Regions from separate parts of the Pseudoalteromonas sp. KAN5 genome, predicted to be linked through region 1. Evidence: predicted binding sites of a transcription regulator. Region 1 holds the regulator's gene; the other holds the start of a gene.
What was found. Region 1 encodes LexA, which represses DNA repair genes until DNA is damaged. Its sites were predicted from a motif close to TACTGTATNNNNATACAGTA; they were not measured.

Region 2: a site for LexA is predicted at 2,567-2,586, ahead of ruvC (crossover junction endodeoxyribonuclease RuvC). Genes of this name have one in related genera too.

What each region holds. Positions count from the first base shown of each region.
Region 1 is NZ_AP025589.1:3,012,856-3,018,204, reverse strand. Features, by position in the region: gene KAN5_RS13450 (endonuclease) at 1-567, opposite strand, end outside; gene KAN5_RS13445 (hypothetical protein) at 706-1,407, opposite strand; gene KAN5_RS13440 (hypothetical protein) at 1,571-1,951, shown strand; gene KAN5_RS13435 (PaaI family thioesterase) at 1,948-2,391, opposite strand; gene KAN5_RS13430 (hypothetical protein) at 2,512-3,297, shown strand; gene lexA (transcriptional repressor LexA) at 3,371-3,988, shown strand; gene coxB (cytochrome c oxidase subunit II) at 4,405-5,349, shown strand, end outside.
Region 2 is NZ_AP025589.1:1,060,339-1,065,687, reverse strand. Features, by position in the region: gene ruvB (Holliday junction branch migration DNA helicase RuvB) at 360-1,367, opposite strand; gene ruvA (Holliday junction branch migration protein RuvA) at 1,375-1,992, opposite strand; gene ruvC (crossover junction endodeoxyribonuclease RuvC) at 1,994-2,518, opposite strand; gene KAN5_RS04575 (FtsX-like permease family protein) at 2,629-5,130, opposite strand; gene KAN5_RS04570 (ATP-binding cassette domain-containing protein) at 5,120-5,349, opposite strand, start outside.

The sequences.
Region 1 (5,349 bases):
ACCATAGGTTTTTTGCATATAAAAGTAGGCATCTGCGATGCGCTTTCGTGCATAAAATGGTGGCTCTACTACTCTTTGTTTAAAGTCGACTTTTACTTGGCAGCGACCATATTGATTGGCATCCCCGGTGATCATGCCAAAGCGATAATTAGAGCGGTCGGCGTTTATCTCGCCAATTGCCGGTGCGAGGTTATTTATATCTGCTTCCATTTTACGAAATTGAGCACTGGTTTTAATACAATTTTTTCGGCCGCCATCTTGCCAACATTGTAGCTGGTGACCAAATTCCCACGCTGGAACAATGTGCTCCCATTCAATACGAGTAGCACGTGCATTTGGTTTACCTGAGCGAGTGACTGCGTTGCGAGGCACATAGCCACATGCAGTTGGATCGGGTACTAGTTTTTTGCCTTGGCGTTTTATATCACAACCACAGTAAAGGCTAGTGGCGTTTTCTGGTAAGGTTTTTATAAGGTGTTTTTTGGCACTTGCAAAGCGAGTAAATTGTTCAGCGTAGAGGTTAAAACTAAGGCAAGCCAAAACTAGCGCAAGCAGAAAATGCGACATATCCAATCACTTTAGTGAACTACAGGAAGCACTATTTTAGAGTGATCATTCAAATAGGTAAATCAGGTGAACGGAGTATGTTGATTAAAATACAATGATAAATAGCGCGAGGAAAATTGAAATACCTCGCGCTTATGTTTAACGAGTGCGGCGGCGCAAGCGGATATTTTGCAATAATAAAATAATACCAGTTATACAAAATAATACACTGGTGGCTGAAAAGCTGATCAGTAGAGGGTTGTTAAAGTCTTCACGCTCATCATAATCCATAATATGCAGCATCCAGAAAAAATCAAAGATTCGCCAAATTGTGCTGCGAACGGTAATAACTTTGCCACTATCTGCGTGTAAATATAATGTGGTACTGAAACTGTCGTCAAAAGTGACTTGCCAAATATTCTTTTTATAACCTACTTCTCTTGGGCCGGTTGATAGCTTAACTGCTTGGCTGGCTTGCGCATCTATTAGTAGATGCGCTTTCGCATTGGCGATAATTTGTGATTGTGTTGGAGCAATAAAAGGGCGCCCAGTAAGTCCATTAAAGCTGTAATCACCACTTTGGCCATGCACTGTAATGATTGGTGTTGTTAAAAAGTGCTCATAAGTTATTTGCTGTGGTCGAAGTACTTGGGACACAATGTTATCTAGCGATGCAGGGTAATCAGCTTGAGTAAATGGGTTATCTAATTGACGTGCAGCTAAGTGCTTTCCGTGTACTTTCTCAAGAGGGATGGCGCTCATCACTAAACCACCAAGCAACCATGCAAAAATTTGTAATGCCAATAAGTAACCTAACCATTTGTGGAGTTTGCGCGCATGTTTAAAAATGCGTTTATTCATTACTTCAGCCTGTTTGTTATTATTAGTGCGCTATTGTATAAATTATAGTGAGTTTGCCAATGTGGCAAATTGTCGCAGATAATAAAATCCACTGTTGATTTGGTATAAATGTAAAATTGGGTTAAAGTTTGCGTTGTTATTAACGCAGGGTAAAAATGAAACAATGTCGGAAATTCAATTTTTAAATGTAGATCTAGAGCTGGAATCAAAGCAAGATATTAGTTTGCTAGTTGCTGACTTAAAAAAGAGTGCTGTGGTTTTGCATTATGATAAAGATGAGTACCGTCAACTTGCACGTATTGAGTCTAAAGAAGATGTTACCTCGCCAGATAAAGCAATTAACCACCTGTGTGAGTTGATTGAGTCGTGCTCGCGTAATGCATTAAAACAGTGGTTATCATGCTCAAGACGCACCTTTGATATTGGCTTTGAATCAGGCACTTCGCCAAAATGTTTTAATCAAGCGCTCAGTGCCGATACATTATTGCGTATCTCTGCGATTGGTGCAGGAATTGAAATTACGATTTATCCGCTGGCAAGCTAGCCTTTACGCTCTACAACTGCTGCGGTCATTCTTGATACGCAGCATAATTCGCCACGACTATTGGTGATTTTTACTTCCCATACCGATGTTCGTTTGCCTAAATGCAGCGGTTTTGCAATTGCCGTTAATGTGCCATTACGCGATGCTTTTAAGTGATTAGCGTTGATCTCTTGGCCAACACAATAAAACTTCGTAAAATCAACTACAAAGTTTGCAGCGTAGCTAGCTACGGTTTCTGCAAGCACCACATTTGCTCCGCCATGTACCATGCCCATAGGATTGTGATGAGCTGGAATTGCAGGCATTGTAGCGGCTAAATAATCATCGCCAATTTCACTAATTTCAATCCCCATAGTTTTCATTAACGTGCCTTGGCCATTAATGCCTTCATCTAATGCTTTGCACTGCGCTAGGGTGATCGGTTGATACCAAATACTCATAAATCTGCCTCATTAAATTAGTGAGTTTTCAGTCTACACTTTTAAACATTTTTCTACAGTTAAGATCATAAAAATAGTTAAAATGTACCTTTATTGTGTATTTGTTAATAGGTTTAAAGCATGAAGTTAGGAGGACTTGAACTCGGTGCATTATTGTGTGTAAATGTGCTTACTCAGGCGCCAGCTATAGCTGCTACACAGCATCAGCTTGATTTGGGTGTTACCGACCTCGCCGGTTTTGATGAGTCATTTTTAGGAGCGCGTTATCGTTATTTTGCTGAAGATCTAGAGCCTCTAACTGGGCCATATGATCTTAAAGCCGACTTAAATAGAGTCAATAACTATGCTTTTGGTGGGTTTTCGAACGGTGATTTTAGTTATTTAAATACAGATGCAGCAGTGTATGGCCCCGAGGGGTTAGTTATGCAGGGCAGTCTGCAAAGAACCTCCGATGATAACAAGGATTGGCAAGATACAGCTTACTTAGTCAGTGCTGCACTTGGCAAGCAGATGAATGAGCAGCTACAACTTGGTTTTAACGCTTATTACAGTCGTGTTGAAAGCAATTGGCGGCAAGAGGTTAAGAATGTTGCAGTAGAGTGGACATATGCGCCCTATGTACGCTGGACAGATATCAATAAAAATCAAGGTTGGGATTTAGAATTAAAACAATTAGCAGGGCGTTATAAATATGTACGAGGTAAAGCTGTTTACTATGTTAATCAGGCTTGGTCAGTGGGGTTAATTGCTAATATACGCAATGAAAAGCATCTTAGTGACAACTATGAGTTACAAACACACTATTGGTTTAATCAGCATATAGCATTAAAGTTTGGCCTTGGCTCGGCGTTAGATTCTGAGAGTGATTTAAATAGCGTAAGCTTATTATTAACGGCGCGTTTATAGTCAATTTATATTTGCGATTTTCAGATAACTGTATATACTCACAGTTAAATGTACTGTATGGAAAACCAGTTGTATGCGCCCATTAACGAATCGCCAAGCTCAAATTCTTGAACTTATTAAAGTATTTATTAAAGATACCGGTATGCCGCCAACCCGTGCTGAGATTGCGCAAACGTTAGGCTTTAAAAGCGCCAATGCAGCTGAAGAGCATCTAAAAGCACTGGCTAAAAAAGGTGTTATAAAAATGAAGCCCGGCGCTAGCCGTGGTATTCAATTAGTTGAGGAAGATGAGCCTGAGCAGCTAGGTTTGCCGCTGATTGGCCGCGTCGCTGCTGGTGAGCCAATTTTGGCAGAGCAGCATGTTGAGAGTCACTGCCAAGTTGACCCATTATTATTTAAACCTGCTGCCGACTTTTTATTACGAGTGCAAGGCATGAGTATGAAAGACATTGGTATTATGGATGGTGATTTACTGGCAGTACATAGCACTCAAGTTGCTGAAAATGGCCAAGTGGTCGTTGCTCGTGTTGATGATGATGTAACAGTGAAGCGCCTTGAAAAAGCAGGTAAAAAAGTTTTCTTACATGCTGAAAATGATGAATTTGCACCAATTGAAGTGGATTTGGAGCATGAATCTTTCAATATTGAAGGGCTGGCAGTTGGCGTGATCCGTAACGCTGACTGGATGTAAACCTATTGCGCACCAAATTGGTGAAGTTTGGTGCTTTGAATTTTTTTACTTCTTTAGTGGTTAAATTTAATACTTAGCTACGCTTCCCAAGCCCTTGCCAGCTCTACTTTAGGTTACTTTTTGGCTACTGCTACATCCCCTCCATTAGAAAATAACGCGCTGATTTTTAGTTGTTATTTATGCACCAAAAGAGAAATTTATTGCCCCTAAAACTTGCTAATTGTTCGTTTTTTAACTAATTGGTTAATACACTGTGTTAACAACTGTCTTTAAAAGTTGCGAGTTTCTGTAGTAAAAGCACTTTCTGAAGCAGGTTTGATCACCAGTTACAATAAAAAAATAACGAATTGGCGTGAAATAAAGTAGTGCCGCCTTTTCGCTTTGCGTCTTGCAATAGCATCAAAAGGAGCCGTCACATGGGTAAACTGAGCGCTACCTTGTGGCTTATATTACTTATGCTTCCGCAGCAATTGTTGGCGAATAGCCAATTTAATATGCGCGAAGGTGTAACCGATATAAGTAATAATGTTTATCAACTACACATGACTATATTTATAATTTGTTGTGTGATTGGGGTGATTGTATTTGCCGTTATGTTTTGGGCGTTAATACATCATCGTAAATCAAAAGGGGCTATTCCAGCCCAATTCCATGAAAGTACTAAAGTTGAAATACTTTGGACTGCTATTCCATTTGTTATTCTCATCGCGATGGCTGTGCCTGCGACTAAAACGTTGATTGCGATGGAGGATGCAAGTAAAGCTGATTTAACGATTAAAATTACAGGGTCACAATGGAAATGGCATTATGAGTACATGGGCGAAGGTGTTGCTTTTTACTCTATCCTATCAACTCCACAAGAACAAATAACCAATCAAGCGGATAAAACTAACACCTACCTTCTAGAGGTAGACAAACCTTTAGTCTTGCCAATCAATAAAAAAATACGCTTTTTGATGACCTCCGATGATGTGATCCACTCGTGGTGGGTCCCTGATTTTGCGGTTAAAAAAGATGCCAACCCGGGTTTTATCAATGAAACGTGGACGAAAATAAATGAACAGGGCATTTATCGCGGGCAATGCGCTGAGTTGTGCGGCAAAGACCATGGTTTTATGCCCGTGGTGGTGGAAGCTAAATCTGAGCAAGAATTTGCGACATGGCTGGCTGATGCTAAACAAGCTAAGCAAAAAGCAGCTGCTGCGGATGCGGCATTACTCGATCAAACATTACCTAAAGAAGAGTTAATGACGTTGGGTGAACAAGTTTACATGGCCAGTTGTGCAGCATGCCATCAACCAACAGGTATGGGGCTGCCAGGAGTGTTTCCTGCGCTGAAAGGCAATCCGGTGGTGCTTGGT
Region 2 (5,349 bases), 1.9 Mb from region 1:
TCTCACATACCGAGCTAGCGCAGTAATGAATACTTCATGAAGCCCAGTTCTTTGCAATATGAATCTGATTTTTCGTATTGCTAAGCTTAAAGTCCTCTTGATAAAACTTGATGAGTTTAAGCTGTGTTCCCTAGATTACTTCCTTCAACTTGTTGTTTGCCCGCATCTTTATGCGGGCTTTTTTTTGCCCTAAATAAAAGCTAAGCGCCGCGCTATGTGGGATACAATATCGTTTACAAACTTAACAGCATGTGAATTATATTTGTTACAACAACTAAATACCTATGTACATAGGCTAAGCGGTTAAAAAGACAACTATAGGTGGCTATACATGCGCGTATAACCACTGGAAGTGAGATTTACTGTTGCTTTGCTAATAAGCCAAAGTGATGGTAAGCGTTATCAGACACAATCCGCCCGCGTGGAGTTCGCTGTATGAAGCCTTGCTGGATCAAGTATGGTTCAATCACATCTTCGATGGTTTCTTTTTCTTCACCGATGGCGGCTGCTAAGTTATCTAAGCCTACAGGGCCACCCATAAATTTTTCTATGATGGCAAGCAAGTATTTACGATCCATATAGTCAAAACCACTTTTATCAACATCAATCATGTTCAGCGCCTGCTCTGCTACTTCAGCATTAACAGTTCCATCTGATTTTACTTGCGTGTAATCACGTACTCGACGCAATAATCGATTTGCAATACGCGGAGTGCCACGAGAGCGTTTCGCTATTTCAGCTGCGCCATCATCACACATTTGTAAATTTAAATAATGTGCTGAACGCCCTACTATGGTTGAGAGATCAGCAACAGAATAAAATTCTAAGCGCTGCACAATACCAAAGCGATCTCTCAGCGGTGATGTTAACGAGCCTGCCCGCGTAGTGGCGCCAATGAGTGTAAAGGCAGGTAAATCAAGCTTGATTGACCGTGCTGCAGGGCCTTCACCAATCATTAAATCAAGTTGGTAATCTTCCATGGCAGGATATAAAATCTCTTCAACTTGAGGACTAAGTCTGTGTATTTCATCTATAAACAGTACATCACCTTCTTCAAGATTGGTAAGTAGCGCGGCTAAGTCCCCTGCTTTTTCAAGTACCGGGCCTGATGTGGTTTTAATACTGACATTCAGCTCGTTCGCAACAATATTCGCCAAGGTGGTTTTACCTAACCCTGGAGGGCCAAATATTAATAAATGATCGAGTGCTTCACCACGGGTTCGAGCCGCCTCTATAAATATTTCCATTTGCTGTTTAACATGGGGCTGACCTGTGTAATCGGCTAATAGTTTTGGCCGTATAGCGCGATCAACAACATCTTCATTACTTTGTTCTGTCGCATCAATTAAACGATCCGCTTCAATCATGGTTTACTCACAACATTGATTTTAAAGATTCTTTAATAAGAACCTCTGTAGACATATCAGGTTTGGCTACTGATTTTACTGTTTTTTGTGCTTGCGCCAATTTATAACCCAATGACACTAAGGCCGAAACCGCGTCATCTGCCGCATTATTTGCGATCAACGTATCGGCAGCAGGCTCTATCACCGCATTATCACTAAATGGCGTGAATAAGTCATTACCCCAATCTTTCAATCGATCTTTCATTTCCAGTACTAAGCGCTCAGCGGTTTTTTTGCCAACTCCAGGGAGCTTAACTAAGCTTGTGGCATCTTCATTATTCACGCAATTCACAAATTGTTTAGCAGACATACCAGACAAAATCGCTAAACCGAGTTTAGGCCCTACGCCGTTCGCTTTTAATAACTCTCTAAATAATGCGCGTTCAGTTTTATTATTAAAACCAAACAATAATTGTGCGTCTTCTCTCACTACAAAATGCGTATATACAATGGCCTGCTCGCCAATATTAGGCAGATCATAAAAGCAGGTCATTGGCATATTTACTTCATAACCCACTCCACTTACTTCAAGTAAGATTTCTGGCGGTTGTTTTTCGACTAAAATGCCATTTAAGCGACCTATCATGTTATTTCCTTAATCGTCCTCTAACGGTTTTACTGGCACTGCCCGCTAGTTTTATTAAATTTTGATCTGAATGAGCATGGCATATTGCAATTGCCAATGCATCGGCGGCGTCTGCTTGCGGGGTACCAGGCAATTTTAAAATATTTTTAACCATGTGCTGTACTTGGCTTTTATCGGCACCACCATTACCCACTACGGCTTGTTTTATTTGCCGCGCAGAATACTCAAAAACGGGCAGTTCTGCGATAGCTGCGCCTACTATTGCCGCACCACGGGCTTGCCCCAGCTTTAATGCTGAATCTGGGTTATGCGCCATAAACACTTTTTCGATAGCGAAGTGATCCGGCGAAAATTGCTCAATCAGTTGACTAACACCTTGGTAAATCATTTTTAATCGAATGGGAAAATCATGATCAGCCAATTTAATACAGCCACTACCTAAATAAGTAAATTTAGCCCCTTGATGGGCAATTACCCCATAACCAGTTAAACGCGAGCCAGGATCAATCCCTAAAATAATAGCCAATACGTGCCCAATCAGTATAAATAATTAATTGCAGTAATAATGCCAGAGCACTGTATAAATTACCAGTGCAAAAAAGCCCGTAAAAACGGGCTTGTTCAATTGCTAACCTGTTAGGCTAAAGAGCGCAGCAAACCTTGAGTATTTTTACGCATGGTTCGGGCTATCATGAAGTAACCTAGAGATGCTACAAACATGCCCCCTACTATTGGCCCAATTAACCAAATATGTGGGTGCAGCTTACCGGCTAAATCGAACATCTCACGTTGCACGATTAATAAGGCAACATCGCTAACCAACGCAGCTACGAAGCCTGCTGCGCTGCCGAGTAATAAAAATTCATACAAGGTCGCATTTTTTATTAACCGTCCTTTTGCCCCTAAGGTACGCAATATAACAATTTCTTGCATCCGCTCACCCAAGCTTGCTTGTACTTGTGAGATCAATACTAAGCCGCCGCACAACACCACAATCGCCAATACAAAACCAATTGCTAGGGATACTTGCGAAATAGTTGAGCGTATTTGAGTGACAAAACTATCTACGTCGATGGCGTTGATGGTTGGGTAACTACGTAATAATTGACTAAAGTCGCGTTTTTGTTCGGCATTAATTCGTACCGATGAAATATAGGTTGCCGGAAAATCCGCTAAAACATCAGGACTTAAAATAATAAAGAAGTTAGGCTTTAGTGTTGCCCAATTCACTTTACGAACACTGGTAATTTTGGCATCAAACGACTGTGCACCGATTAAAAAGGTCAAGGTATCACCAAGTTTTACATCTAAGCGCTCAAGCATAGACTCTTCTATTGACGCCTCCGCGGTCGCGTTATCAGCAAACCACTTACCATCAATGATCTCATTTTGTGCAGGCGCTTGCTCAAGCCAAGTAAGATTAAGCTCGCGACCTATACCTGAGCGGGCTTCTTCGTCTTTCTTTTCGTTATCTTGTAATGACACTTCACGGGCAACCAGTTCGCCATTCACTGCGTTTACACGCCCTCGCACAGTTGGATAAAAGTCAGACACCTGAATGTTCTTTTGTTCTAAAAACGCATTAACATCTGGTAATTCTGTTTCAGTGATATTAACCAAAAAGGCATTTGGCGCGTCGCTAGGTAGTTGCGACTGCCAATCCGCGATCATATCGTTTTTAAGTACCACTAAAAATAACAGCAGTTTTATAGCAAGTGAAAAACTGATCAACTGCACCGCATTGGCATTGGCACGTTTTTGAATAGAGGCAATCGCAAGTGACCAGCTACTACCTGGACGCAGGCCTAACTTACGACCACCACCGAAGATCAACCGCGAGAGCAAAAATAAGATAGCGATTAAAATCAACGTTGATACAAATAAAATAGCGGTGATTTTTAAGTTATTACTAAATAGCCACATGAGTAAAAATACCGTCACAGCCGACATGCCTAAATGCACTTTACTCACTAACAACTTATCGCCCAAGTTACGGCGTAATACTCTAAGCGGTGGAATATCAAATAAGTCTAATAACGGTTTGATTGAAAACATCACGGCACATATTACACCGGTGCTGATCGCGACAAACCAAGGTTTTAAACCCGCCGCAGGCAAAGTGTTATTCATTGATTTTGCCAAATAGCCAGTGGCAATTTCTTGTAAGCCATAACCAATTGCTAAACCAAGGATCACCGATAAACCACACACTAAAGATAAGTGCAGTAAGTAGATTTTGCGGATCATCGCGCGGCTACCGCCGAGCGTTTTCATCATCGCAACAGGGTCATATTGGCGCTCACAATAACGTTTAGCCGACACCGCAATGGCCACTGCCGCTAAAATAATCCCTAATAACCCCGCGAGTAATAAAAAACTTTCAGCGCGGTTTAAGCTATTAGCAATAGGCGATTGTCTGTCTTTTACTCCATACCATTGCTGGTTTTCTTTTATTTGTGGCTTTAGCCACCCATAAAAGTCGCTAATATCACCTTCATCGCCGCTGTACAATTGACGGTAAAAAACACGGCTGCCAGGTTGAATAACTTCAGTTTTTTCTACGTCTTGATTGTTTAACAACACACGACGACTGCTCGAAAAAATATTAAATGGCGCATCCGGCTCTTCAACTAGCACTTTTTCGATATTAAATTGTGCAGCCCCTAGCTCAACGGTATCACCCACTTTTACATTTAACGCATAAAATACCGATTCACTGAACCACACATTACCCACCGATGGTCCCTGCGTAGCAACTTCTATCTCACCAGTTAAACTACTTTTGACTTTAAGCTCACCTTTTAGGGGGTAATGCTCCGATACTGCCTTCACTGAGCTTAATTGCATTTCATCATTAGCAAATAACATAGTATCAAAGTAAGTTAACTGCGCGGTTTGCAAATTATACTCGCTGGCTTTCGTTAAATACTCATCGGGTAGCACATGATTACTTGCCAACACACGATCAGCAGCAATAAAGGCACTGCTTTTTTGCGCAATGCTTTGCCCTATTCGGTCAGTTACCATAGAAAGTGTTAATACCGTCAATACCGCCAGCGATATTGCCGCACAGATCACCGTGAGTTCACCACGGCGAAACTCACGACTAAATAATTTTAACGCTAATTTAGCCCACATTCGCCACAGCCTCATTGGTATTTTTAACTAATTGCCCCGCTTCAATTTGCAAAACATGCTGACATTTCGCAGCCAGCGCTTCGTCATGGGTGACTAACACTAAGGTAGTGCCGTGCATTTTATTAAGGTCGAATAACAATGATTCTATTAATTTACCATTTTTGCTATCAAGGTTAGCGGACGGCTCATCTGCGAATAATATTTTGGGCGTGCCAATAA